Regions from separate parts of the Bradyrhizobium sp. S3.3.6 genome, predicted to be linked through region 1. Evidence: riboswitches for the same ligand, from Rfam matches in the RefSeq annotation. Region 1 holds a riboswitch; the other holds the start of a gene.
The links. Region 1 has a riboswitch for glycine ahead of gcvT (glycine cleavage system aminomethyltransferase GcvT). Riboswitches for the same ligand answer to the same signal wherever they lie in the genome.
Positions count from the first base shown of each region.

Region 2: linked by a shared signal. The riboswitch ahead of ABID59_RS14690 (D-amino acid dehydrogenase) and the one ahead of gcvT (glycine cleavage system aminomethyltransferase GcvT) in region 1 are both predicted to bind glycine.

Region 1 is NZ_JBEPOT010000004.1:555,067-569,634, forward strand. It holds gene ABID59_RS15380 (acyl-CoA dehydrogenase family protein) at 1-979, opposite strand, end outside; gene ABID59_RS15385 (OsmC family protein) at 1,016-1,558, opposite strand; gene ABID59_RS15390 (TetR/AcrR family transcriptional regulator) at 1,805-2,467, shown strand; gene ABID59_RS15395 (DUF7684 family protein) at 2,573-2,863, opposite strand; gene ABID59_RS15400 (1-deoxy-D-xylulose-5-phosphate synthase) at 2,864-3,172, opposite strand; gene ABID59_RS15405 (TrmJ/YjtD family RNA methyltransferase) at 3,628-4,836, opposite strand; gene ABID59_RS15410 (NADP-dependent isocitrate dehydrogenase) at 5,182-6,396, shown strand; gene ABID59_RS15415 (DUF3455 domain-containing protein) at 6,551-7,051, shown strand; gene alaS (alanine--tRNA ligase) at 7,072-9,753, opposite strand; glycine riboswitch at 9,998-10,088, shown strand; gene gcvT (glycine cleavage system aminomethyltransferase GcvT) at 10,235-11,383, shown strand; gene gcvH (glycine cleavage system protein GcvH) at 11,397-11,765, shown strand; gene gcvP (aminomethyl-transferring glycine dehydrogenase) at 11,930-14,568, shown strand, end outside.
Region 2 is NZ_JBEPOT010000004.1:413,831-428,398, forward strand. It holds gene ABID59_RS14665 (multidrug effflux MFS transporter) at 1-68, shown strand, start outside; gene ABID59_RS14670 (glycosyltransferase family 39 protein) at 276-1,874, opposite strand; gene ABID59_RS14675 (ABC transporter substrate-binding protein) at 2,131-3,738, opposite strand; gene ABID59_RS14680 (ABC transporter substrate-binding protein) at 3,865-5,475, opposite strand; gene ABID59_RS14685 (M20/M25/M40 family metallo-hydrolase) at 5,745-6,875, shown strand; glycine riboswitch at 6,970-7,074, shown strand; glycine riboswitch at 7,078-7,205, shown strand; gene ABID59_RS14690 (D-amino acid dehydrogenase) at 7,274-8,587, shown strand; gene ABID59_RS14695 (ABC transporter permease) at 8,771-9,712, shown strand; gene ABID59_RS14700 (ABC transporter permease) at 9,731-10,618, shown strand; gene ABID59_RS14705 (ABC transporter ATP-binding protein) at 10,747-12,396, shown strand; gene ABID59_RS14710 (M81 family metallopeptidase) at 12,610-14,115, shown strand; gene ABID59_RS14715 (M20 aminoacylase family protein) at 14,144-14,568, shown strand, end outside.

The DNA.
Region 1 (14,568 bases):
GCGCGATCACCTTGCGCCAGTAGGTCTCCTCCTCGTTGTAGGGATCGCGCGCCAGCGCCATGGTCTCCGCCTCGAGCTCGGCGGCGAGCTCGCCGAACTGCACCGGCTGCTGCGGCAGATAGCGGTTGATGTGGCCGAGCGGGCCACCGACCTCATCCATGATCTTGATGCAGTCCCTGATGAGGCCGAGCGCCATGCCGGCCTGGAGCAAAATGAAGCCGGCGCGGATCTTCTTCACGAAAGGCGCGGCGGGATCGGCGAGGATCAGCTCGTCCGGCACGAAGACGTCGCGGAACTGCACGCCATAGGTGCCGGTGCCGTCCATCGCGAGAAACGGCTTGCACGGCGTCAGCGTGATCGCAGGATCGGAGCAGTCCGCCAAAAACATCACCTGGCCCGGCTCGCCACTTGCGATGCCGGGCTCGCCACTCGCGATGCCCGGCTCGCCCTCGCGCTCGAAGATGGTCCCGAAATAATGATCGGGGCCGAGATTGGAGACCCAAGGCAGCGCGCCGCGCACGATATAGCCGCCATCGACCTTGCGCCCTTTCAGCTTCAATCTCTCGATGCCGAAAAAGCTCTTCATCGGATTGGAGAGCCCGGTGCCGCCGAGCACGCGGCCGGTGGAGAAGCCGTCGCCAAAACGTTTTGCCAGCTTCAGATTGGTCGAGTTGGCGGCGTACCAGACCAGCGTGTTCTGGCACCAGGCCATGAACGCCGTGGCACCGCAGACCTCGCCGATCGCCGCCATCGCCTGGATGGCGCAGCGTAAGTCCGCAGGTCCCTCGGGGGGCATGTGACTGCCCCACGCGCCGACCTCGCCGAATTTGCGCATCACGTCGGCCGGATAGACCGAACCGTCGTCGATACCCATGGCGAGCGGGGCGAGCTGCTCCCGCGCAATCCGCGCCACCTCTCCCGCAATGGACGGTGCGGGCTGATCTGAAGCTTCGACCCGCGATAGTGCCAGTGAACCCATGATCGTCTCCCGCACCTGATGTCCTATTGCCGTCAGCTAAAGACCGACCTCGAGATTGACCGGGCGGGTGAAGGTGTTGGCGACCGGGGACCATTGCTTCACATGGGCCACCAGGGCGTTGATCTCCTCCTGCGCGATACCCTCGCACTCCATGTCGACCTTGACGCGGACATCAGTGAAGCCGACTGGCTTGTCGGAGACATCGCCGGTGCCCCACACCGCGGTGATGTTAAGGTCGCCCTCGAGCTCGAGCTCGAGCTTGTTGACGATCCAGCCACGATGCACGGCATTGGCGTGCAGGCCGACAGCGAGGCAGGAGCCGAGCGCGGCGAGCGAGGCTTCCGACGGATTGGGCGCGGTGTCGTCACCCAAAAGGCCCGGCGGCTCGTCGACGATATAGGGCGGCAGATTACGGATATAGTTGGCGTGGCGGAATTTTCCTTCCGCGACCGTCTTGCACTTCAAGGTCTTGACGACCTTCGGATTGGCCTTGCCGCTCGCAATCAATTGCTCGAGGCCATTCTTGTCGATGGGCGCGAGGCACCCCGTCAGCACTGTCTTCTGAACGACGGCAGTCATCATCTTCTCCCTGGCAGAAGTGGAAATCGGTTGGATACCGAACGGTCTGTTTCCTTGCATGGAGCGTGCCACAGCTGGGCCAAACCGAAACGCGAAGCATTGGAGCCGCTTAGCCGACGCTGCCCGTGGATTGATCAGCCGCCCTTTGCTTAAAGGCGATGCAGATGAGCTTTCCCGTGCGAATCTTTTCAGCGCGGAACAGATGCGCCTTGCTGACGCGGCGTCGCTGCAGGTAAGTTTGGACTCATGGCCAAGTCCTTACTCAACAAGACGTCCTCGAAGAAGACCTCGCCTCACGCCGGCGCGGGCGAAGACGAATCAGCGCGCGGGCGGCTGCTCAGCGCCGCGACGCATCTGTTCTGCAAGAACGGAATCAACGCCACCGGCATCGATGCGATCATCGAGGAAGCTGGCACGGCGAAGACCACGCTCTACAAGCTGTTCGGCTCGAAAACCAATCTCGTCAACGCGGTGCTGGAGAGCGAAGGCAAGCAGTGGCGCGAATGGTTCATCGGCGCCATGGAAGAAGGCGGTGGCGACGCGCGGGCGAAACTGACGCGCATCTTCCCGGCGCTGAAGAGCTGGTTCGCGGAAGAGCGCTTCTACGGCTGCCCCTTCATCAACGCCGTCGGCGAGCACGACAAGGACGCCAAGCAATTCCGCAACATCGCGATGAAGCACAAGAAGATCGTGCTCGGCCATATCGAGAAGCTCGCCGGCGAGCTCGGCTCGAGCGAGCCAGCCGTGCTGGCGCATCAGCTAGGGCTCTTGATCGACGGCGCCATCGTCGCGGCCATGATCTCGCGCGATCCGGGCGTCGCGGATACGGCAGCGCTCACGGCAGGTCCCCTGCTCGGCCAGTCGAAACCGAAGAAGAAGCGCGCGGCGGATCAGTTAGAGGCGGTGTGATCTTCGTAGGGTGGGCAAAGGCGCAAAGCGCCGTGCCCACCATTTCTGCCTCGGTTGATCGGTCGAGGATTGGTGGGCACGCTTCGCTTTGCCCACCCTACAAGGCTATAAACTTACTATTTGAACGGGCTGGTTTCGCTCGTCAGGCCAGCAACCGGCGAACTCCAAAACCTCTTCCACCGTCTCATTCGCGTGAGAGGTGGTCGTAACAAAGCGCGTGTCATCCGACCCGTCGCCTACCACGAGTTCATCGATGATGTTCTCTATCCGCGCCGCGCCTTCTCCAGCGACTGCGATAAGAGCGACGTTGTCGCAAAGGCACTGCTCGACGAAGGCATCCAATAGGTCTTCGTTCGATATTGGCAGTTGGAGAATGACCCTTGACGCATAGCTCATCTAATTCTCGGCGGCGTGGTGAAATCGCTCTCCCCTGATTTGGCGCCAGTATTCTTCGGCAACGTCGGGGTCGATTTCGATTGGCGCGGAGCTTTCAGGATCGAGGCGATCCTTGCCGTCTTTTCGCGGACCTGAAATCCAAAACCTCTCTCCGGTTTCAACGTCAAAGTAGTTTGCCTTGAAGCCGCTACCTTTCAGGCTTTGGAAAGTGCGTCCTCCATAGCTGATAGACTTGCCCGTCTTCGAGAATGTGACGCGGCCGATCCGTGCCAGTCCATTCAGCGAACTAGATTTATCCTCGATGTACATGATGCGTGTTTTCGGCATCCTTGGACCTAGCGTGCGGAGGCATACGAGAGACAAATCAGCTGCCCAACGGACAATCAATAATAATTGTCGAGCGCGAATACAACTCGAAGAGCTTTGTCAGTTAAGCAACCGTAACCGCATTCATGTCAGTTGTTGATCTCTCGCAGGCCCTGCAATGCAAGTCGTCCCTCTCCCCTTCCGAGGCAAAGCTATCGCATATGACAGCGGGAGGCTGCCGCACGAGCTCGGCCTGCATGGTTCGAGACGCCCGCTTTGGCGGGCTCCTCACCATGAGGGTCAGATATCGCGCCGCAAAACGCGACCTCATCCTGAGGGCCCGCCGCAGGCGGGCGTCTCGAAGGATGGCCGCACGCGAGTTTCCAGCCACGTTTTTCTTCATATGCGATAGCCCTGCCTCCCGAGGGGGGTAGAGCGGACAAAGCCTAGGCTACCACCTACGAGGCGCTCGATCCTTCAGCGATCATGCTCTCGAGCCGCACCAGCTCCGCCTCGAGATCCCGCTCCACATCAGCGGCCCGGATCTCCAGCACGCGATAATCGCGCGCCTCCAGCCACGCCCGCCGCGAGGCGCGATCCGCCGCGATGGTCTCGCCCTCGCCCGGGTTGACCAGCTCGATCGCGATCCGGTGCGGGAACGAGACGAAGTCCGGGATGTGGCGGCCGACCGGGGTCTGGCGCTTGAACCCTCCTGCGAAACGGCGATCGCGGGTCAGCGCCTGCCAGAGCAGGCGTTCGGCATCGGTCGGATTGCGGCGGAGCAGGCGCGCAAGACCGCGCACCGTCGAGCCGCTGTCGGGCACGCCGCCGCCCTGCCCGTGCTCGGCCAGCAGCGCGCGCAGGCGCGTGGCCTGCTCGCCGTCGAGCACGCCGCCCTTGGCCGGGCCCTTGCGACCTTCCGCGATTGCCATCACCACCCCATGGAGGGTGTGCATGTCCTGCTTGGTCGGCTCCATGCGGGTGAAGATGTTGCGCAAATTGACCAGCATGGTGTCGCGCTTCTCGGCGGGTCGCAAAAACTCGACCCGGTCGAGCTCGCGGATGAGGTTGTCGAAGAAGGCCTGCATCTGGTGCTGCGAGACGCGCTCGGAGCGCTCCGGCATGGCGTGCGGCAGCTCGCCGGATGTCGCCCGCTTGAACCATTCGTAGCCGACCAGCAGCACGGCCTGGGCGAGGTTGAGCGAGGCGAAGCCCGGATTGACCGGGAAGGTGATGATGCGGTTGGCGAGCCCGACCTCCTCGTTGGTCAGGCCCCAGCGCTCCCGGCCGAACAGGATGCCGGCCTTGCCCCCGGTGGCGACGTGCCCCGAGATCTCGCTAGCTGCGGCTTCCGGCCCCACCACCGGCTTGGCCTGGTCATGGGGGCGCGCGGTGGTGGCGAACAGCAGGTCGAGATCGGCGACGGCCTCGCCGACGGTCTCGAACAATTCGACCTTTTCCAGAATGTAGTCGGCGCCGGCGGCGGCCCGCTGGGCCGCGATGTTGGGCCAGCCGTCGCGGGGGTTGACGATACGTAAAGCGCTCAGCGCAAAATTGCCCATGGCGCGCGCGGCCATGCCGATGTTTTCGCCAAGCTGCGGCTCGACCAGGATCACGATGGGACCGTCGAGGGCGAGGCCCGCCTTGGTCTTGTCAGTGCCCGACATCTCGTTTCGCTTTCACATTGTCTCTCCAAGGCCTTGGAGAGACGTTCTTCAGGAATAGATTCAAGGCCGGCCGCCGACCGGCACGGCCTCGTCCGCCTGTCGTTTGCCTGTCCTGACAGAATTCTCAAGGGGAAATAACGGGTTGGATTCGACTTTTGAATCTCGCCCGAAACTTCAGCTCGCCCGCGGCCGGCGGCAGGTCGGCTCCCGCCCCCCATCCGTGGAAACTGGATGAGCTAAAACTGCATAATCACTTGGCTTTCGCCCGCCGCGGTCCGGTGCTAAGAGGCGGCGGATATTCACGTCGGCGCCAGCGGCGCCGTTCCCAAGAGGGCTTCCCCGATCATGGCAAAAATCAAGGTATCCAATCCCGTCGTCGAGCTCGATGGCGACGAGATGACCCGGATCATCTGGCAGTACATCAAGGACAAGCTGATCAACCCGTTCCTGGATGTCGAGCTGCAGTATTTCGACCTGGGCATGGAGTACCGCGACCACACCAACGATCAGGTGACCATCGACGCCGCCGAAGCCATCAAGAAGGTCGGCGTCGGCGTCAAGTGCGCCACCATCACCCCGGACGAGGCCCGGGTGAAGGAGTTCAACCTCAAGCAGATGTGGAAGTCGCCGAACGGCACCATCCGCAACATCCTCGGCGGCGTGATCTTCCGCGAGCCGATCATCTGCAAGAACGTGCCGCGCCTGGTTCCCGGCTGGACCAAGCCGATCATCATCGGCCGCCACGCCTATGGCGACCAGTACCGCGCCACCGACATCAAGTTCCCGGGCAAGGGCACCCTGTCGATGAAGTTCGTCGGCGAGGACGGCACCGTGATCGAGAAGGAGGTGTTCAAGGCGCCCGGCGCCGGCGTCGCCATGGAGATGTACAATCTCGACGATTCCATCATCGACTTCGCCCGCGCCTCGCTGAACTACGGCCTGCTGCGCAACTACCCGGTCTACCTCTCGACCAAGAACACCATTCTCAAGGTCTATGACGGCCGCTTCAAGGACATCTTCCAGGACATCTACGACCGCGAGTTCAAGACCGAATTCGAGGCCAAGGGCCTGACCTACGAGCACCGCCTGATCGACGACATGGTCGCCTCGGCGCTGAAATGGTCCGGTGGCTATGTCTGGGCCTGCAAGAACTACGACGGCGACGTGCAGTCCGACACGGTCGCGCAGGGCTACGGCTCGCTCGGCCTGATGACCTCGGTGCTGCTCACCCCCGATGGCAAGACGGTCGAAGCCGAAGCCGCCCACGGCACGGTGACCCGCCACTACCGCGAGCACCAGAAGGGCAAGGAGACCTCGACCAACTCGATCGCGTCGATCTTCGCCTGGACCCGTGGCCTGTCGCACCGCGCCAAGCTCGACAACAATGCCGAGCTCGCCAAGTTCGCGAACACCCTTGAGAAGGTCTGCGTCGACACCGTCGAGGAAGGCTACATGACCAAGGACCTCGCGCTCCTGGTCGGCGCCGACCAGCGCTGGCTCTCGACCACCGGCTTCCTCGACAAGGTCGCGGAGAATCTCGCGAAGGCGTTGGCGGCGTAAGCTGCCAACCACACCGTCATTGCGAGCGCAGCGAAGCAATCCAGAATCCTTCCATGGAGGCAGACTGGATTGCTTCGTCGCACCAGCGCAAAATTGCTTCGCAATTTTGTCGCGGGCTCCTCGCAATGACGAGACTTTTGCCTGCGGAAACATCATGCCGACATTCAAGAGCGTTGTGCTTGCGATCCTAGCGCTGACCAGCGCGTCCGCGTTCGCCGCCGATGCCCTCCCCGACGCCATCGCCGTGCCCGGCGAGAGCGTCGTGCTCAGCGTCCACGCTGAGGGCGCGCAGGTCTATGAGTGCAAGGCCGGCACCGACGGCAAGCTCGCCTGGGCTTTCCGCGAGCCGATCGCGACGCTCTTCGCCGACGGCAAGACCATCGGCCGTCACTATGCCGGCCCGAACTGGGAGCTTGCCGACAGCAGCGCCGTCGGAGGCGAGGCCACCGGCAATGCGCCGGGCGCCACGGCTGCCGATATCCCCTGGCTGAAGCTGGACGTCACCGCCCGCCGCGGCAGCGGCGTGCTGACGCCGGTCACCACGGTCCAGCGCATCAACACCCATGGCGGCAAGCTCGACGGCGCATGCGACAAGGCCGGCGAGTTCAGAAGCGCGCCCTACTCTGCGGAATATGTCTTCCTGCGCAAGGGCTGAGGAACGCGGCGCGTAGCGCCTTACGCGCCCGCCATCGCTTTTTCGATCGCGGCAAGCGCCTCGGCCGCATTGGCCCCATCGGGGCCGCCGGCCTGCGCCATGTCGGGCCGGCCGCCGCCGCCCTTGCCGCCGAGCGCCTCGGACGCAACGCGCACAAGGTTCACGGCGTTGAAGCGTTCGGTCAGGTCGGCGGTGACACCGACCACGACGCCCGCCTTGCCGTCCTCGGTGACGCCGATGATGGCGACCACGCCGGAGCCGATCTGCTTCTTGCCGTCGTCCGCAAGGCTCTTGAGATCCTTCATCTCGATGCCCTCGACCGCTCGCGCCATCAGCTTGACGTTGCCGACCTCGCGCACGCCGCTGGCTGCGCCATTGCCGCCGGCGGAGGCGCCGCCGCCCATCGCGAGCTTCTTGCGGGCGTCGGAGAGCTCGCGCTCGAGCTTCTTGCGCTCCTCCATCAGCGCGGTGATCCGCGCCGGGACGTCGTCGATCGAGGTGCGCAGCTCGTTGGCCGCAGCCTTCGCCAGCGCCATGGTCTCGTTGGCGTGTTTTCGCGCGTAGTTGCCGGTTAAAGCCTCGATGCGGCGCACGCCCGAGGCCACCGCACTCTCGCCGGTCAGCGTGATCAGTCCGATATCGCCGGTGCGCCGCACATGCGTGCCGCCGCAGAGCTCGACCGACCAGCCGAGCGCATTGACACCGCGCTCGCGCGCGGTCCGGCCCATCGAGACGACACGAACCTCGTCGCCATATTTCTCGCCGAACAGCGCGCGCGCGCCGGCCTCGCGCGCTTCATCGACGCCCATCACGCGCGTCGTGACCTCGTCGTTCTCCAGCACCACGTCGTTGGCGATGTCCTCGACGCGGGCGAGCTCCTCCGCCGTGATCGGCTTCGGATGCACGAAGTCGAAGCGCAAACGATCCGGCGCGACCATCGAGCCGCGCTGGGCGATGTGATCGCCGAGCACCTGGCGCAGCGCCTCGTGGATGAGATGCGTCGCCGAGTGATGCGCGCGGATCGAGGAGCGCCTGCCGTGATCGACCTCGAGCTGCAGCGCGGTGCCGACCTTCAGCTCGCCGCTCTCCAACGTGCCAACGTGAACGAAGAAATCGCCGAGCTTCTTCTGCGTGTCGGTGACGCGGAACTTGATGCCGCCCTCGCCGGTCAGCACGCCGGTGTCGCCGACCTGGCCGCCGGACTCCGCATAGAACGGCGTCTGGTTGAGCAGCAGCGCGCCGGTGTCGCCGGCCTTGAGGCTCGCGACTTCCCGGCCGTCCTTCACCAGCGCCGACACCACGCCTTCGGCGCTCTCGGTCTCGTAGCCCAGAAATTCGGTAGCACCCAACTTCTCGCGCAGCGGGAACCAGATCGCCTCGGAGGCCGCCTCGCCGGATCCCTTCCAGGACTCGCGCGCCTTGGCCTTTTGACGCTCCATCGCGTCGGTGAAGGCGGACTGGTCGACGCCGATGCCGCGCGACTTCAGCGCGTCCTGGGTCAGGTCCAGCGGGAAGCCGTAGGTGTCGTAGAGCGTGAAGGCGACGTCGCCGTCGAACATGTCGCCGTTCTTCAAGGACGCGCTCTTCTCGTCGAGAATGGCGAGACCGCGCACCAGCGTCTTGCGGAAGCGGGTCTCTTCCAGCCGCAGCGTTTCCTCGATCAGATTCTCGGCGCGCATCAGGTCGGGATAGGCCTGGCCCATCTCGCGGACCAGCGCCCAGACCAGGCGATGCATCAGCGGCTCTTTCGCGCCGAGCAGCTGCGCATGGCGCATCGCGCGGCGCATGATCCGGCGCAGCACGTAACCGCGGCCCTCGTTGGAGGGCAGCACGCCATCCGCGACCAGGAAGGCGGAAGAGCGCAAATGGTCGGCGATGACGCGGAACGAGGCCACCGTCTGCTCGTTCGGCCCGTGGCCCAGCGCGGACGACGTCGCATCGATCAGGTGACGGAACAGGTCGGTCTCGAACACGCTGTCGACGCCCTGCATGATGCTGGCCATGCGCTCCAGGCCCATGCCGGTGTCGATCGAGGGACGCGGCAGATCCACGCGCTCCTCCTTCGTCACCTGCTCGTATTGCATGAAGACGAGATTCCAGAATTCGAGGAAGCGATCGCCGTCCTCCTCCGGAGAGCCCGGAGGGCCGCCCCAGATGTGGTCGCCGCGATCGATGAAGATCTCCGAGCACGGGCCGCACGGGCCGGTGTCGCCCATTGCCCAGAAATTGTCCGAGGTCGGGATGCGGATGATACGGTCGTCGGAGAAGCCGGCGATCTTCTTCCAGAGCCCGTGCGCCTCGTCGTCGGTGTGGTAGACGGTGACGAGCAGCTTGTCCTTGTTCAGCCCAAACTCCTTCGTGATGAGCTTCCAGGCCAGCTCGATCGCGCGCTCCTTGAAGTAGTCGCCGAACGAGAAGTTGCCGAGCATCTCGAAGAAGGTGAGATGGCGCGCGGTGTAGCCGACATTGTCGAGGTCGTTGTGCTTGCCGCCGGCGCGCACGCATTTCTGCGAAGTGGTGGCGCGCTGATACGGCCGCTTCTCGACACCTGTAAAAACGTTCTTGAACTGCACCATGCCGGCATTGGTGAACATCAACGTCGGGTCGTTGCGCGGCACCAATGGCGAGGACGACACGATCTCGTGGCCGTTCTCGGCAAAGAAGTTCAGAAAGGTCGACCTGATCTCGTTGACGCCGCTCATGTTCATCCAATCGGGTGTGCTTGGACCCGCTTCCTTGCCGTCCAAACCTGGGATTCGGCTGATATCTGCGGGCCAAAGCGCTTTTAGACAAGGCCAGCTTCGCTGTCCAGAAACTGTGCAGAGAGATCAGAGGGTTGCCGCAGTCGCGCAATCCCGTTGCGATCCCGTTGCAATCCCGTTGGAAAGCCGCAAAGGGCGCGTTGACAGGCTTGGCCGGGCTGTGGTCTGTACCCATCTGTATCGTACGGCCACGTCGGGAGAGACCGGCTTTGGGTAGCCGGCGCCGAAGGAGCAACCGCCCCGGAAACTCTCAGGCAAAAGGACCGCGTGGCTTTGACGACATCTGGAAAGAGGCGCCGACGGGCTTAAGGCCCGGACTGCGTCCGCCGACGGGATAATACTCTCAGGCACAGCGACAGATGGGGCTTCGATTGGTGTCCTCAGGGGAATCGTCCCCGGGGAACCGCCGAGGGCCCCTGTGATGTCAGTGCGCGACGACCGAGACTCCCTGAGACGTACCCCCCTCTACGACCTCCATGTGTCGCTCGGCGGCAAGATGGTGCCGTTCGCGGGCTATGACATGCCCGTGCAGTACCCCGCGGGCGTCCTGAAAGAGCACCTCCAGACCCGCAACCAGGCCGGCCTGTTCGACGTCTCCCATATGGGCCAGATCGCGCTCCGGCCGAAGTCGGGCAAGGTCGAGGACGCCGCCCGTGCGCTGGAGCGGCTGGTGCCGCAGGATATTCTGGCGATTGCACCGGGCCGGCAGCGCTACGCCCAGTTCACCAATGCCGATGGCGGCCTCCTCGACGACCTGATGGTCGCCAATTTCGGCGATCATTTGTTCCTGGTCGTCAACGCCGCCTGCAAGGCCGAGGACGAGGCGCATCTGCGCGCCAATCTCTCCGACGCCTGCGTCATCGATTCGCTCGCCGATCGCGCGCTGATCGCCTTACAGGGCCCGAAGGCCGAGGCTGCACTGGCGAAATTGTGTGCAGAGGCGCCCGCCATAAAGTTCATGGACGCCGGCCCGCATCAGGTCGCCGGGCTTGCCTGCTTTGTCTCGCGTTCCGGCTACACCGGCGAGGACGGTTTTGAAATTTCGGTGCCCGCTGCGGATGCCGAGCGCCTGGCCAGGACGCTGCTGGAAAATCCTGACGTGATGCCGATCGGCTTAGGGGCCCGCGACAGCCTGCGGCTGGAAGCCGGCCTCTGCCTCTACGGCCACGACATCGACACTGCGACCACGCCGGTCGAGGCCGCGCTGGAATGGTCGGTGCAGAAAAGCCGCCGCAGCGGCGGCGCCCGCGCCGGCGGTTTTCCCGGAGCCGAAAAGATCCTCGCTCATTTCGATCACGGCGCATCCCGCCGCCGCGTCGGCCTGCGCACTGAGGGCCGCGCGCCGGTGCGCGAAGGCGCGCTGCTGTTTGCCGATAGCGCTGGCGGCGAGCCGATCGGAAAGGTCACCTCGGGCGGTTTCGGCCCGAGCCTGAATGCGCCGGTCGCGATGGGCTATGTGCCCACAAGCCTGAGCGCGCTCGGCACAAAACTCTTTGCCGAGGTGCGCGCGCAACGTCTGCCGCTCACCGTCGCCGCCATGCCCTTCATGAAAAACACCTACAAACGCTGAGGACTTTAAGAAAATGACCACGACGCTGTACACCTCCGACCATGAATGGCTCGCGATCGACGGCGATATCGCCACTGTGGGCATCACCGATTACGCGCAGTCGCAGCTCGGCGACGTCGTGTTCGTCGAGCTGCCCAAGCTCGGCCGCGTCCTCAAGAAGGCCGAAGCCGCAGCCGTCGTGGAATCGGTGAAGGCCGCCTCCGACGTCTACGCGCCTGTGACCGGCGAGGTGCTGGAGACCAACCCCGATCTCGCAAGCGAGCCGGCGCTGGTCAATTCGGATGCGCAAGGCAAAGCCTGGTTTTTCAAGATCAGGATTGCCGACAAGAGCGAGCTCGGCGGCCTCATGGATGAAGCCGCCTACAAGGCACACACGGCGTGAGATGACGAGAACTTTGACCTCATATTCGGTGTCATCGTCCGCGGAGGCGGACGATCCAGTACGCCGCGGCTCCTCTGCTCAAGCCGTGACGCCTGCGTGTACTGGATGCCCCGCCTTCGCGGGGCATGACGCCGACGACAGATAATCTAAAGCGAGGACCCATGATGACCGCGCACCGCAAATCCAATGGCGATACCGCCAGTTTCGTTCGCCGCCACATCGGCCCGTCGGCGCGCGATGTCAGCGCAATGCTCGAGACCGTCAGCGCAAAGAGCGTCGACGCACTGATGGCGGAGACGCTGCCGGCCTCGATCCGGCAGGCCGCCCCGCTCGATCTCGGCAAGCCCTTGAGCGAGACCGAGGCGATCGCGCACATGGCCGAGCTCGCGCGTCAGAACCAGGTCTTCACCTCGCTGATCGGCCAGGGCTATTCCGGCACGATTTTGCCTGCGGTGATCCAGCGCAACATCCTCGAAAATCCCGCCTGGTACACGGCGTACACGCCCTACCAGCCCGAGATCAGCCAGGGCCGGCTGGAGGCGCTGTTCAACTTCCAGACCATGATCTGCGATCTCACCGCGCTCGACGTCGCCAACGCCTCGCTGCTCGACGAGGCGACCGCCGCGGCCGAAGCCATGGCGCTTGCGGAACGGCATTCGCGGGTCGAGGCGAAAGCCTTCTTCGTCGACAAGGATGTGCATCCGCAGACACTCGCGGTGATGCGCACCCGCGCCGAGCCGCTCGGCTGGTCGCTGGTGGTCGGCGATCCCCTCACGGATCTCGCGAAGTGTGACGTGCTCGGTGCGCTGCTGCAATATCCGGGATCATCCGGCGCGGTGCGCGACCTCAGGCCCGCGATCGCGGCGCTGAAGGCCAAGGGCGCGCTCGCAATCGTTGCCGCCGATCTGCTGGCGCTAACGCTGCTTGCCTCGCCCGGCGAGTTAGGGGCCGACATCGCGATCGGCTCGGCGCAGCGCTTTGGCGTGCCGATGGGCTATGGTGGCCCGCACGCGGCCTATATGGCGGTGCGCGATGCGCTCAAGCGCTCGCTGCCCGGCCGCATCGTCGGCCTCTCCGTCGACTCCCGCGGGATGCCTGCCTATCGTCTTGCGCTGCAGACACGCGAGCAGCACATTCGCCGCGAGAAGGCGACCTCCAACATCTGCACCGCGCAGGTGCTGCTCGCCGTGATCGCCGCGATGTATGCGGTCTATCACGGCCCCGAGGGCCTCGCGCAGATCGCGCGCAATGTGCATCGCCGTGCCGCCGTGCTCGCCACCGGCTTGCGCAAGCTCGGCTTTGCTCTGACCAGCGAAGCCTTCTTCGACACGCTCAGCGTCGATGCCGGCGCCAAGCGCGCCGAGGTCATCGCGCGCGCGACCGCGGAGAAGATCAATCTCGGCGTCGGTGAAAGCGCGCTCCGCATCGCACTCGACGAGACCACCACGCCCGCCACCGTCGAAGCGGTCTGGCGCGCGTTCGGCGGCCAGCTGTCCTACGCCGAGATCGACGCGACCACGCGCGAGGCGCTGCCGGAGGCGCTGAAGCGCACCACCGCCTTCCTCACCCATCCCGTGTTCCATGCGCATCGCTCGGAGACTGAGATGCTGCGCTACATGCGCAAGCTCAGCGATCGCGACCTCGCGCTCGACCGCGCGATGATTCCGCTCGGATCCTGCACCATGAAGCTGAATGCGACCACCGAGATGATGCCGCTGACCTGGCCGGAATTCGCCTCCTTGCACCCGTTCGCGCCGCGCGAGCAGGCCGCCGGCTATCACGCGCTGTTCGCGCGGCTGGAGAAGTGGCTGTGCGACATCACCGGCTATGACGCGATCTCGCTGCAGCCGAATTCCGGCGCGCAGGGCGAATATGCCGGCCTGCTCGCGATCCGCGGCTATCACGCCGCGCGCGGCGAGACGCATCGCAAGATCTGCCTGATCCCCTCCTCCGCCCACGGCACCAACCCGGCCTCGGCCGCGATGGTCGGCATGGACGTGGTGGTGGTGGCCTGCGAGGCTAACGGCGACGTCGACGTCAATGATCTCCGCGCCAAGGCGGAGAAACATTCGAACGACCTTGCCGCGGTCATGATCACCTATCCCTCGACGCATGGCGTGTTCGAGCAGCACATTCGCGAGATCTGCGACATCGTGCATGGCCATGGCGGCCAGGTCTATCTCGACGGCGCCAACCTCAACGCGCAGGTCGGCCTTAGCAGGCCCGGCGATTACGGCGCCGATGTCAGCCATCTCAATCTGCACAAGACCTTCTGCATCCCGCATGGCGGCGGCGGCCCGGGCATGGGCCCGATCGGCGTCAAGGCGCATCTCGCGCCGTTCCTGCCAAGTCATCCTGAAAATCGCCATCCCGCGACGAGCGCGGATGCTCCGGTCGGCCCGGTCTCGGCCGCGCCGTTCGGCTCGGCGTCGATCCTCACCATCTCCTACATCTACATCCTGATGATGGGCGGTGAAGGATTGAAGCGCGCGACCGAGATCGCGATCCTCAATGCCAATTACATCGCAGCACGCCTCGATGCGCATTTCCCGGTGCTCTACAAGAACGAGAAGGGCCGCGTCGCCCATGAGTGCATCGTCGATCCCCGTCCGCTGAAGACGACGTCCGGCGTCACCGTCGATGACATCGCAAAGCGCCTGATCGACTATGGCTTCCACGCCCCGACCATGAGTTTTCCGGTGCCGGGCACGCTGATGATCGAGCCGACGGAGTCGGAATCCAAGGCCGAGTTGGATCGCTTCTGCGACGCCATGATCGCGATCCGGAAGGAGATCGCCGAGGT
Region 2 (14,568 bases), 140 kb from region 1:
CGCTCGCGATCGTTCTGGTGGTGGAGAAGGGACGGCTGTTCAAGCCGCATCATCGCCCCATCGTGTGAGGAACTTCGCAGGCGCCTCGATGTTGTCCTGCAGCATTTTCGAGAGATCGCCTCATGGAACCGAAACGCAACGAAACTGATCACGCGTCGGAACAGACTGAGGCGCAGCGAAAGGCTGCTGACGCAAAGCAGCCCGCCTCCACACCGCCGCCCTTCGCAAGCGAAGGCCTTGAACGGGTGCGCGACAGCCATTGCTGAGAGACGCGCCTATTCCGGATTGCGCCTGCTGGCGCTGAAATCCTGCGCTGCGCTTTCGGGCGATGCGCCGCTGCTCGCGCGTGGCGGCACCATCAGCACGACCACGTTCCGGCTCAGGCCCGGCTGGCCCCACAGCGAGGCCCGCACGGTGAATTCCCGCCTGACAAAGTTTTCGGCGCGCGCGGACACCCATTCCATCCAGCGGCCGCAATCATCCTGATCACGGAAACAGAGCGCTGCCCAACCCCGGTCGAGCGTCGTCTGGCGCGGCAGGCCCCAATCGTACTGGTGCTCGAACGGCCGCGAATAATGCGGATGATCCGGACTGTAGAAGGCCGTGGCGAAAGCGAGCGAATCGTCACCACTGACGGCTCCGAGCGGCTCGCCGGTCAGGTCGCGCCATTGCCGGGTGAGCTCGCTGGCTGCCTGCGCGTAAAGATTCCGTCCCTCTTCATAACCGTGGCTATTGCGATAAACGGCATGGATCGGCGCGGCGACCAGCACGGCGACAAGCGCAACGCCGGCGACAATGACCGTGACATTGACGGTGTAGAACCGTTCGACGGGATAACGCGCGCCGCAGACGATCAGCACGACGAACAGGAACAATCCCTGCAAGCCCCATAGCGACGGCAGATCCGTGCCCATCGCGAGCGACGTCAGGACCGGCAGAGCAATCGTGCCGATGGCAACGTAGAAGAGAAGCCGGAGGCCCAGGCTCATCGCGGCGAAGTCGGCCGGAAACCGCTTGAGCCGCGTACCCGCGACGAGCACCCAGATCACGGCGGCGACGCTGATGGCTGCCAGCAGTCCCAGCAGAAAATTCCTGACGTCACCGAGCGAGCTGACGGCATTGCCGTTGGCGTGGTTCAGCGCGTAGGTGAAGGTCGATGCGCCCGTGGTCGCAAGCCAGTAGATGTGCGGTGACAGCACTGCGAGCCCGGAGACGACCGAAATCCAGGGCGACGCCGAGCTGAAATAGACGCGCCGCGCCGGATGCGCCAGCGCGGCGAATGCAAAGCTCGTGACCAGGAAGATCGAGTAATATTTTCCGGCCATGGCGAGCGCCGTGGTGCATCCAAGCGCGACCGCCCAGACAGCGGACCTGGTCTCGAACGCGCGTAGAAAACACCATATGGCAAGCGGCCAGATCGCGAGCAGCACGGCATTGGCGTTGAAGCGCTGGGCGTGGAATTGATAGGCCGGCGTCAGCATGAGGAGCAGGAGCACCAGGATGCGCTTGTGGCCGGTCACGAATTGCCGCGCGACGCAATCGACGAAGACCAGCGCGAGGCCCGCATTCACCATCGCCATCAGTTGCAGCGACCAGTCGCTGAGCGGGAAGACGGCGGTCCATGCAGCCGCGATCCAGCCCATCAGCGGCGGATGCTTGTGATAGCCGAAGGCGAAATTGCGTCCCAGCGTCCAGGCCTCGAGCGTGTCGGGATGCAGCCCGCCGCCGGCATAGGCGATGGCGAGATACAGCGCCCAGATCGCAACGAAGCACGCGATGAGAAGCGGCACGGCCCAGCCTGCCTCAACGCCATCCAGCCAGCGCAGCAATGGCCGGCGCCAGCGCGACGGCGCGCGATCCGACCGTTCGGCCATCGCCTGCAATGCAAAATCGAGCAAGGGAATCAAACCAACGGATTCAAATCGATGGAAGGGAAAGTGATGTCCGAGGACCAACCATCTATTTCAGTTCGGAAACAAATAGCAATGATTGGAGTCTGGAAGACTTAAAGTTCGGCGGATTTCGCCGACGCAGGACCGCCAAACGACAACGGCGCCGCTGATGATGGCGGCGCCGCGTGATGATTGGACGAAAGGTGCAGGGAAACATCTTTCCCTGTTCCGACTTGCCTTACTCGGACTTGTCGATGTTCCAGAACACCGGCGTCGCCGGGCCGTCGAGCACGCCGGAGAGCGACTTCCGCCACGCGCTTGGCGCCTGATACTGACCGAGCGGGACATAGAGCACCTGATCATAGGTCTCTTTCTGGATCTCGGTTGCCACTTTCTTCTGATCATCGAGCGAGGCCGCGCGAACGAAGGCGTCCTTGAGCTGCTCGACCCTGGCGTCCTCCGCCCAGCCGAACCAGCCGCCCTTCTTGCCCTGCCCGCCGACAGCGACGTTGGAGATCGGATTGACCACGTCGGCGCTGACCCAGTTTGTGATGAACATGTTCCAGCCGCCCTCCTTCGGGGGCTTCTGGCTGGCGCGCCGGCTCACCACCGTCTGCCAGTCGGTCGCCTGCAGATCGACCTTGAAGCCGGCTTCGCGCAGTTGCTGGGCCACGACGATCGGTTGAGCCTTCAGCGTCAGCACGTCGCCCGGCGCCATGAGCACAATTGGTGTCCCGTCGTAGCCGGACTCGGCGAGCGCCTTCCTGGCCGCAGCAATGTCGCCGCCCTTAGCGAGGGTCTCACCGCCGATATCCGTCGCGAACGGCGTGTCGCAGATGAAGACCGCGGCGCAAGTCTTGTAGTATTTGGGATTGCCGATCAGCGCATCGAGCACGTCCTTCTGGTTGACCGCCAGCAGTGCTGCGCGGCGAACCTTGACGTTATCGAATGGCGGATGGAGGAAGTTCATCCGCGCGCCGGTCTGGAAGCCGAACTTGTTCAGGATCTCGAGTTTGAGCTCCTTGTCGGCTTCGATGCTGGGCAACATTTCGAAGGCAGGATTTTCCATGAAATCGATGTCGCCCGACTGCAGCGCGTTCAATGCGGTCTGCGCATCCGGCATCGTGATCCATTCGACGCGATCGACCTTCGCCACCTTGCCGCCGGTGGTCCAGCTCGCCGGCTCCTTGCGCGGCAGGTAGTCCGTGTTCTTGACGTAGACCGACTTCACCCCGGGCTGGAATTCGGCCTGCACGAACTTGAAGGGCCCGGAGCCGATCTGCTCGGTAATCTGCTTCTCCGGCGGCGTCTCGGCGAGACGCTTCGGCATCATGAAAGCGACCCGCGAGGACGGCTTGCCGATCGATTCCAGCACGAGCGCGTACGGCTCCTTCAGCTTCAGTGTGATGGTCTTGGAATCGGTCGCCTCGATGCTCGCGGTGAACAGCATCATCTGCTGTCCCATGCCATCGACGGCGGCCCAGCGCTTCAGGGAGGCGACGCAATCTTCCGCGGTGACCGGCGCGCCGTCATGCCACTTCAGGCCGTCGCGCAGCGTGAAGGTGTAGGTGAGCTTGTCGTCGGAGATCTTCCAGTCCGCCATCTGCGGCTGGATCTTGAAGTTCGCATCCGTCGCGATCAGCGTGTCGTAGACCATGTAACCATGATCACGCGCGATGTAGGCGCTGGTGAAGATCGGATCGAGGATGCGCAGATCCGAATGCATCACGGCGGTAATGGTCTTACCTGCGGCAAGAACTGGCGAGGCCAGTGCCGAGAGCGCCACGACTGAAATCGCAAGTCTGGAGACGAACGCCCGACGCCCCCGGCGCATGAGTTGGAACATTGAAGTTCTCCTGACGAGTTCTGCCGACAAGTTCTCCCGGCGAGCGGCGCCACTGATGACAGCGGCGCCGCGTGATGATTGGGACAGAAGGCGCGCTAACACGCGCCTTCGCCTTCGGGCTTGGCCTTACTCGGACTTGTCGATGTTCCAGAACACCGGGGTCGCCGGGCCGTCGAGCACGCCGGAGAGCGACTTCCGCCATGCGCTCGGCGCCAGATACTGGCCGAGCGGCACGTAGATCACCTGGTCATAGGCTTCCTTCTGGATCTCGGTCGCGATCTTCTTCTGATCGTCGAGCGAGGCAGCGCGGACGAAGTCGTCCTTGAGCTTCTCGATCTTGGCGTCTTCCGCCCAGCCGAACCAGCCGCCCTTCTTGCCCTGACCGCCGATCGAGAGATTGGAGATCGGGTTGGACACGTCGGCGCTGACCCAGTTGGTGAAGAACATGTTCCAGCCGCCCTCCTTCGGGGGCTTCTGGCTGGCGCGACGGCTCACCACCGTCTGCCAGTCGGTCGCTTGCGCGTCGACCTTGAAGCCGGCTTCGCGGAGCAGCTGAACCGCGACGGTCGGCTGCGCCTTCAGCGTCACGACATCGCCGGGCACCATGACCACGACGGGCGTGCCGTCATAGCCGGACTCGGCGAGAGCCTTCTTGGCTTCCGTCATGCCGTTGCCCTTGACCAGCGTCTCGGAGCCGACGTCGGTTGCGAACGGCGTATCGCAGATGAAGAAGGCGCCGCAGATCTTGTAGTACTTCGGGTTGCCGACCAGCGCGTCGAGCACGTCCTTCTGGTTCATCGCCAGGAAGGCCGCACGGCGGATCTTCGGATTGTCGAAGGGCGGATAGAGGAAGTTCATGCGGCCAAGCGTTTGGTAGCCGAACTTGTTCAGCGTATCGACCTTGAGGTCGGGATTGCCTTCAAGCACCGGCAGCAGATCCCACGGTGGCACTTCCATGAAGTCGATGTCGCCCGACTGCAGCGCGTTCACCGCGGTCTGCGAGTCCGGCATGGTGATCCACTCGACGCGGTCGACCTTCACCACCTTGCCGCCGGCGGTCCAGCTCGCCGGCTCCTTGCGCGGCACGTAGTCGGTGTTCTTGACGTAGACCGCCTTCACGCCGGGCTGGAATTCGCCCTGCACGAACTTGAACGGACCGGAGCCGATCTGCTCCGGAATCTGCTTGTCCGGCGGCGTCTCGGCGAGGCGCTTCGGCATCATGAAGGGCACGCGCGAGGACGGCTTGCCGATCGATTCCAGCACGAGCGCGTACGGCTCCTTCAGCTTCAGCGTGATGGTCTTGGCGTCGGTCGCCTCGATGCTGGCCGTGAAGGTCATCATCTGCTGGCCCATGCCGTCGACGGCGGCCCAGCGCTTCAGCGAAGCGACGCAGTCCTCCGCCGTCACCGGCGCGCCGTCGTGCCACTTCAGTCCATCGCGCAGCGTGAAGGTGTAGGTGAGCTTGTCGTCCGAGATCTTCCAGTCCGCCATCTGCGGCTGGATCTTGAAGTTCGCATCCGTCGTGATCAGCGTGTCATAGACCATGTAGCCATGGTCACGCGTGATGTAGGCGGTGGTGAAGATCGGATCGATGATGCGCAGATCCGAATGCATCACCGCGGTGATGGTCTTGCCGGCCGCAAACACCGGCGAGGCCATCGCCGTCGCAAGTGCGACGACCGACAGCGCGAGTGTGGAGGCGAACGCGCGTCGCCCCCGGCGCATCAAGCTCAACATAGAAAGTTTCTCCTGGCGTGAAACTGTTCAAAGGCAGGTTATTGGTTGGGCATTCGGTTCGTTCCTTAGGCGAACTAACCTCATGCAATGCCTTTATCTTTTCGAGACTTGCAGACAGTGTTGAGCGCGTCAATCCGGTTTCGGTGCAGCCCATGGCATCGCGCGCACGGGCTCCACAATGACCGGTTTGGCTCTACAACTCTTCCCGCTTGTCCTGCCCGCGCCGATGCAATGCGCATTCCATCTTTCGAAGCTTGAGAGACATCAAGATGAATCCAGCCAATCTTCCCTTCGATTCCGAGGCGATGCTCGAGGGCCTGCGCACCTGGGTGGAATGCGAGAGCCCGACCTGGGACGCAGGAGCGGTCAACCGTATGCTCGATATCGCAGCGCGGGATATGGCGATCATGGGTGCGACCATCGAGCGCATCGCCGGCCGTCAGGGCTTTGGCGGCGTCGTCCGCGCGCGCTTCCCGCATCCAAAGCAGGGCGAGCCGGGCATCCTGATCGCCGGGCACGTGGATACCGTCCACCCGGTCGGCACCATCGAGAAGCTGAAATGGCGGCGCGAGGGCAACAAGTGCTACGGCCCGGGCATCTACGACATGAAGGGCGGCAACTATCTCTCGCTGGAAGCGATCCGGCAGCTGGCGCGCGCGTCCTTCACCACGCCGCTGCCGGTCACCATCCTATTTACGCCGGACGAGGAAGTCGGCACGCCCTCGACGCGCGACATCATCGAGGCGGAAGCTGCGCGCAACAAATATGTGCTGGTGCCCGAGCCCGGCCGCGCCGACAACGGCGTCACCACCGGACGTTACGCCATCGCGCGATTCAATCTGGAAGCGACGGGGCGGCCGAGCCACGCGGGCGCGACCCTGTCGGCGGGTCGCTCGGCAATCCGCGAGATGGCAAGGCAGATTCTTGCCATCGACGCGATGACGACGGAAGACTGCACTTTCTCGGTCGGCGTCGTGCATGGCGGACAATGGGTCAATTGCGTCGCAACGACTGCCACCGGCGAAGCGCTCTCCATGGCGAAGCGCCAGGCCGATCTCGACCGCGGCGTCGAGCGGATGCTGGCACTGTCGGGCACCGCGAACGACGTCAACTTCAAGGTGACGCGTGGCGTGACGCGGCCGGTGTGGGAGGCGGATGCCGGCACCATGGCGCTGTATGAAAAGGCGCGCGGCATCGCCAAATCTCTCGGCGCGGAATTACCGCATGCGAGCTCCGGCGGAGGCTCCGACGGCAACTTTACGGGCGCGATGGGAATTCCGACGCTCGACGGTCTCGGCGTGCGCGGCGGCAATGGCCACACGCTCGAGGAGTTCATCGAGGTCGAGAGCCTGGTTGAACGCGGGCGCTTGATGGCTGGGTTGCTTGCGACGCTGGAGTAATTGAATCAACTTCGCACTGCACAATGCGTTGGCAGGCGCGGTTCAAATTTAGCCTTGTCTAAAAATAAGGCGCATCGTACTGCTCGATGGTCCACGCGACGATGCGGGAGAGATCGCAATGAAGGCTTCCAGCTTTCATTGCGGCGCCGACGGAGCAACCGCCCCGGAAACTCTCAGGCAAAAGGACTGTATCGTCAGGACGATCTGGAGAGAGACGGCACGAATGAGACATCGTGACGTCCACCGAAGGGGATAGTCCGTATTGGCCTTGTGAGGTCCGCCCTCGTCGAGGTCCGTGTCGGATCAAGCTCTCAGGTAACCGTGACAGATGGGGCGCCGCCAACGGCTTTCGGGCCGGCGGTTAGCCGACTCTAACTCACGGGAGCCCCGACTTCATCATGACTCATATCGCCATCATTGGCGCCGGCATCACCGGCGTAACGACTGCCTATGCCCTGCTCGAACGCGGCTTTGAGGTGACGGTGCTCGACAAGCACCGCTACGCCGCGATGGAGACCTCGTTTGCGAACGGCGGGCAGCTCTCCGCCAGCAATGCCGAGGTGTGGAATAGCACCGCCACGATCCTGAAAGGCCTGCGCTGGATGTTCCGGCGCGACGCGCCGCTGCTGATGAACCCGCGGCCGAACTGGCACAAATATTCCTGGATGAGCGAGTTCGTCGCCAATATCGGAAACTACCGTGCCAACACGATTCTGACCACGCGGCTCGCGATCGAAGCCCGCAAGCACCTGTTCGAGATTGCGGCACGCGAAGGCATCGACTTCGATCTCGAACGTCGCGGCATCCTCCACATCTATCACGACAGGAAGGGTTTCGAGTCCGGCCTGCGCGTCAATGCACTGCTGCAGGAAGGTGGGCTCGATCGGCGCCCGGTGACTTCGGAGGAAATCCGCACGATCGAGCCGACGCTGCGCAAGGATTATTACGGCGGCTTCTACACGCCGTCGGATGCGACCGGCGACATCCACAAGTTCACGCGCGGGCTGGCGGATGCCTGCAAGCGTCGCGGCGCAACCTTCATCCATGAGGCCAATATCGATTCCATCGCGCAAGTCCGCGGCGGCTTCGTCATCGGCTGGGCTGATCTGTCCGCAAGCGACGCGGTCGCCTCCGCGCGCGGCGTGCTGAAGGTTGATGGCGTCGTGGTCTGCGCCGGCGTTGCCAGCCGTCACTTCGCCGCCCTGCTCGACGAGCGCGTCAACGTCTATCCGGTGAAGGGCTATTCGATCACCGTGCACCTCGATACCGACGAAAGCCGTAGCGCGACGCCGACCGTCAGCCTGCTCGACGAAGCCGCCAAGATCGTCACTAGCCGGCTCGGCGCGGATCGTTTTCGCGTTGCCGGCACGGCCGAGTTCAACGACTTCAACCGCGACATCCGCGCCGACCGCGTGCAGCCATTGATCGACTGGGTGCGCAGCAATTTCCCGGCGGTCGAGACGTCTCGCATTATTCCGTGGGCCGGGCTGCGTCCGATGATGCCCGACATGATGCCGGTGGTGCGAGCAGGCCGGATGCCCGGCGTGTTCTTCAACACCGGCCACGGCCATCTCGGCTGGACGTTATCGGCCGCGACCGCGCAAATGATTGCCGCAACCATCGACGGCTGGCGCGGGCTCAACGCGCCGCCAACCGTCCCTTCGCTTCGGGGCGAACTTGCGGTTGAGCGCGAGATGCGCTGTGCATCCTGAGTGGTCGCAAAACCGATGCGGGGCGGCCTCTTGCGACCGCCCTGCCCTTGGCACACAATTTGCCCCGAGACGACGGTTCTCCGGCCGGCTTTTCCAGCCCGAACGACAGGCACGCATGATAGACACGATCGAATCCACGGGTGCCCTCTGGGCGTCGCAAGTTCCGCAGCCGGAGATAGGTTCATGCTAGGTTATCTCATTCGCCGCGTTCTGGCTGCGGTGCCCGTGATGGGCGTCGTCGCGCTGTTCGTGTTCCTGCTGCTGCGGCTGACGCCCGGCGACCCGGCCGCGATCCTCGCCGGCGACAATGCGACGCCGGAGCGGCTGGAGCGCATTCGCGCCTCGCTCGGCCTCAACGAGCCCTTGATCGTGCAGTTCATCACCTGGGTCGGCAAGCTCTTGCACGGCGATCTCGGCACGTCGCTGATCTCCAACCTGCCGGTCATGAAGATGATCGGCCAGCGCGTCGAGCCGTCGATCTCGATCGCGCTGTCGACCATCATCCTCGCCGTCATCGTCGCCGTGCCCTTGGGGGTGATCGCGGCCTGGAAGCACGGCACCTGGATCGACCGTTTCGTGATGGGCCTCTCCGTGCTCGGCTTCTCGGTGCCGGTGTTCGTGGTCGGCTATGTCCTGATCGAGGTCTTTGCGATCGACCTGCGCTGGGTGCCGGTGCAGGGCTTCAAGAGCATCTCGACCGGCTTCGGCGCCTTCTTCGAGCGCATCATCCTGCCGACCTGCGCGCTCTCCTTCATCTACATCGCGCTGATCGCGCGCATGACGCGCGCGGCGATGCTCGATGTGCTCGGCGAAGATTACGTGCGAACGGCACGCGCCAAGGGCATCAACGAGGTCGCGGTGATGATGCGGCACGCGCTGCGCAACGCCGCTGTGCCCGTGATCACCGTGATCGGTACCGGCTTCGCGCTACTGATCTCCGGCGTCGTCGTGACCGAGAGCGTGTTCAACATCCCCGGCATCGGCCGCCTCACCGTCGATGCGGTGCTGGCGCGCGACTATCCGGTGATCCAGGCGATGATCCTGCTGACCTCGCTGATCTACGTCGTCGTCAATCTCCTGATCGACGTCGCCTACACGCTGCTCGATCCCCGGATCCGGTACTGAGGCTAGGACAACAACAAAATGTCAGTCGATACCCTTCCCCAGTCATCCATTCCGATCACGTCGCCGCTGCGGCCGCGTTTCGGCTTCCTCACCTCGACACCGATCATCGCCACGGCGACGGTGTTGCTCGCGCTGATCGTGCTGATCTCGGTGCTGGCGCCGCTGATCGCGCCGCATGATCCGATCCAGCTTGCACCGTCACTGCGGCTGAAGCCCTCCTCGGCGCAATTCCTGCTCGGCACCGACGCCTACGGCCGCGACCTGCTGTCGCGCGTCATCTATGGCGGCCGAATCTCGCTTCTGATCGGCATCGGCTCGGCGATCCTCTCGATCGTCATTGGCCTTGCGATCGGTCTTGTCTCCGGCTTCTTCAAGCTGATCGATTCCGTCCTGATGCGCGTCATGGACGGCCTGATGGCGATGCCGAGCATTTTGCTCGCCATCGCCGTGGTCTCGCTGTCCGGCGCCAGCATCTGGACCGTGCTGATCGCGATCACCATTCCCGAGATCCCGCGCGTGGCGCGCCTGGTGCGCTCGGTGGTGCTGTCGGCGCGCGAAGAACCTTATGTCGAAGCGGCGATCTCGGTCGGCTCGTCGCTGCCAAAAATCATGTGGCGGCATCTGATGCCGAACACGATCGCGCCGCTGATCGTCCAGGGCACCTATGTCTGCGCCTCCGCCATCCTCACCGAGGCCATCCTCTCCTTCCTCGGCGCCGGCATCTCGCCGGAGACGCCGACCTGGGGCAACATCATGGCCGAGGGCCGCCAGTATTTTCAGCTCAAGCCGACGCTGATCTTCTGGCCGGGCCTGCTGCTCTCGATCGCCATCCTCAGCATCAATCTGATCGGCGACGCCGCCCGCGATGCGCTCGATCCCCGCATGAAGCAGCGGGAGGGCAAGTGATTTGTCTCGCCGGCCGTGCCCCTTGTTCCGTCATTGCGAGCGAAGCGAAGCAAACCAGTCTGCCTCCGCAGAAAGATTTCTGGATTGCTTCGTCGCTTCGCTCCTCGCAATGACGACGGAGTGACCTGATGACCAACCCCATTCTCGACATCAACAACCTCGTCGTCTCCGTCGGCAAGAAGCCGGGCGGGCCCAAGATCATCGACGGCATCTCGGTCCAGGTGCACGCAGGCGAGACGCTGTGCCTCGTCGGCGAAAGCGGCTCGGGCAAGTCGGTGACCTCGCTCACCACGATGGGCCTGCTGCCGAAGGGCACGCTGGTTCCGACCAGCGGCAGCGTCAAACTCGTCGGCGAGGAGATCCTCACCGCGACCGACCGCCGCCTGCGCCAGCTACGCGCGACGCAGATGGCGATGATTTTCCAGGAGCCGATGACCGCGCTCAACCCGGTCGTGCACGTCGGCCGCCAGATCGACGAAGTCTTGCGCGCCCACACCGATCTCGATGCCAGAACGCGCAAGAAGCGGATCCTCGACATGATGGAGCAGGTGCGCCTGCCCCAGGTCGAGCGCATCTTCGCCTCCTACCCGCACCGCCTCTCCGGTGGCCAGCGGCAGCGCATCATGATCGCGATGGCGCTGGTGCTGGAGCCGAAGCTGCTGATTGCCGACGAGCCGACCACCGCGCTTGACGTCACCACGCAGAAGCAGATCTTGACCCTGATCCGTGACCTCCAGCGCGATCACGGCACCGCCGTGCTGTTCATTACCCACGACATGGGCGTGGTCGCCGAGATCGCGGACCGCGTCGCGGTGATGCGGCAGGGGCGTCTGGTTGAAACCGGCCCGCTCGACACCGTGCTGCGCAATCCGACCATGGAGTACACCCGCAATTTGCTCTCTGCGGTGCCGAGCCTGGTGCCCCGGGCAGCACGGCCCGAGACCAAGGAACCGGTGGTGCTGGAGGCCAACGAGCTCAGCAAGGTCTATAAAGAGCGCGCGTTCTTCGGCAAAGGCCGCGAGGTCGTTGCCGCCGACAAGGTGACGCTCACCCTGCGCAAGGGCCGCACGCTCGGCATCGTCGGCGAAAGCGGCTCGGGCAAGTCGACGGTCGCGCGCTGCATCGTGCGCCTGATCGATCCGACCTCCGGCGGCGTGCGGCTGGCCGGCCGCGAGATCTCCGACATCTCGCGCCGCCTGCTGCAGCCGCACCGGCAGAAGATCCAGATCGTGTTCCAGGATCCCTACCGCTCGCTCAACCCGCGTGTCACCGTCGGCGAGAGCATCGCGGAAGGCCCGATCAATTACGGCGTCTCGCATGCCGATGCCATGAAGCGCGCCCGCGAGCTGCTCGAGCTGGTCGGCCTGCCGGCCGACGCGGTGTCGCGTTATCCGCACCAGTTCTCCGGCGGCCAGCGCCAGCGTATCGCCATTGCGCGCGCGCTCGCACTCGATCCCGATGTGCTGGTCGCGGACGAAGCCGTCTCCGCGCTCGACGTCTCCGTGCAGGCGCAGGTGCTGGAACTCCTGCACGAGATCCAGAAGCGGCTCGGCATCGCCATCCTGTTCATCACCCATGATCTGCGCGTCGCCGCCCAAATCTGCGACGAGGTCGTGGTGATGCAGCACGGCCGCGTCGTCGAGCAGGGCCCGGCCGGCGCGGTGCTGACGCATCCGCAGGAGGCCTACACGCGGGCCTTGCTCGAAGCAGCGCCGGGCCGCGGCTGGGATTTTGCGAATTTCCGGCCGGTGTCGGAGGGTGTGGCGGCGACGGCTTGATCCACATACTCCGTCATTGCGAGCGGAGCGAAGCAATCCAGACTGCCGCAACGGAAAGATTCTGGATTGCTTCGCTTCGCTCGCAATGACGGGAGCGATCACCAGCATTCGAAAATGACTTAAAGCCATGCGCGGCGACATGGGCTCCCCACCTTGCTCTCGCCTCAGCGCCAAGGCTAACGTCGCGAACTTTCAATCGCTGGACTTGTATTGATGACACGTATCGCCGTCGGCGGCTTCCTGCACGAGACCAACACCTTCGCTCCGACGAAGGCGACGTTCGCGGACTTCCAGCATGGCGGCGGCTGGCCGGCGATGACGGAAGGTGCCGACGTGCTGAAGGTGATGCGGCGCATCAATGTCGGCCTTGCCGGCTTCGTCGACAGCACTGAGGCCCATGGCTGGGAACTCGTTCCGACGATCGCCTGTGGTGCAAGCCCCTCGGCGCATGTCACCAAGGAGGCCTTCGAGCGCATCGTGAAGGTGATGGTCGACGGCATCGCGGCCGCCGGCCCGATCGACGCGGTCTATCTCGATCTGCATGGCGCGATGGTCACCGAGCATCTCGACGACGGCGAAGGCGAGATTTTGGCGCGCGTGCGCCGCGTCATCGGCAAGGATGTTCCGCTGGTCGCGAGCCTCGACCTCCACGCCAACGTCACGCCCGAGATGATGGAGCATGCGGACGCGCTGATTGCCTACCGCACCTATCCGCATGTCGACATGGCAGAGACCGGCCGCGCCTCTGCAAGGCACCTCGCATTGCTGCTGAAGACCAAGCAGCCCTTTGCAAAGTCGTTCCGCCAATTGCCCTTCCTGATCGCGATCAGCTGGCAATGCACCAACGACTTTCCCACCAAGGGCATCTACGAAAAGCTCGCCGCTCTCGAAAGCGATGCGGTTCCGACGCTCTCTTTCGCGCCGGGCTTCCCCGCGGCCGATTTCCGCGATTGCGGGCCGAGCGTGTTCGCCTATGGCAAGACGCAAGGAGATGCCGACCGTGCGGCGGATGCGATCGTCAAGCTGATCGAAAGCCACGAGAACGATTTCGACGGCAAGATCTGGTCGCCCGATGATGGCGTCCGCCACGCCATGGAGCTTTCGAAGAGCGCGAGCAAGCCGATCATCATCGCCGATACCCAGGACAATCCCGGCGCCGGCGGCGATTCCGACACCACCGGCATGCTGCGCGCGCTGGTGCGCAACAAGGCGAGCGCCGCGACCGGCGCGATCTACGATCCGGCGTCGGCCAAGGCCGCGCATGCGGCCGGCGTCGGCGCCACCATCACGCTCTCGCTCGGCGGCAAGTCCGGCATTCCCGGCGACGAGCCCTATACCGAGACCTTTGTCGTCGAGAAGCTCTCCGACGGCCGCTTCATCGCGCCCGGCCCCTATTACGGCGGCCGCGAGATGGAGATGGGCCCGTCCGCGGCCTTGCGCATCGGCGACGTCCGTGTCGTCGTCTCCTCGCACAAGGCGCAGCTCGCCGATCAGGCGATGTACCGCTATGTCGGCATCGAGCCGACGGCGGAGAAGATTCTGGTCAACAAGAGCTCGGTGCATTTCCGCGCCGATTTCGAGCCGATCGCGGAAAAGCTGATGATCTGCGCCGCGCCCGGCGCGATGCCGGCCGATACCGCCTCGCTGCCCTGGACGCGCCTGCGGCCGGGTATCCGCATCAAGCCGAACGGCCCCGTTTTCATGCCCAAATCTCGCTAAGCCCTATCACGCCAACCGGACAGGACACATGCCCACCATTGACCGCATCGACGGCTATGCCGACGAACTCACCGCCATCCGCCGCGACCTCCACGCCCATCCCGAGATCGGCTTCGAGGAGGTCCGCACCTCCGGCATCGTCGCCGACAAGCTGAAGGGCTGGGGCATCGAGGTGCATCGCGGCCTCGGCGGCACCGGCGTGATCGGCGTCATCAAGGGCAAGGGCGCGAGCGGCAAACGCATCGGCTTGCGCGCCGACATGGACGCGCTGCCGATGGAAGAGAACACCAATCTGAAATGGAGCTCGAAAATCCCCGGCCGCTTCCACGGCTGCGGCCATGACGGCCACACCACCATGCTGCTCGGCACCGCGCGCTACCTCGCGGAAACGAGGAACTTCGACGGCACCGTGCACCTGATCTTCCAGCCGGCCGAGGAAGGCCTCGGCGGCGC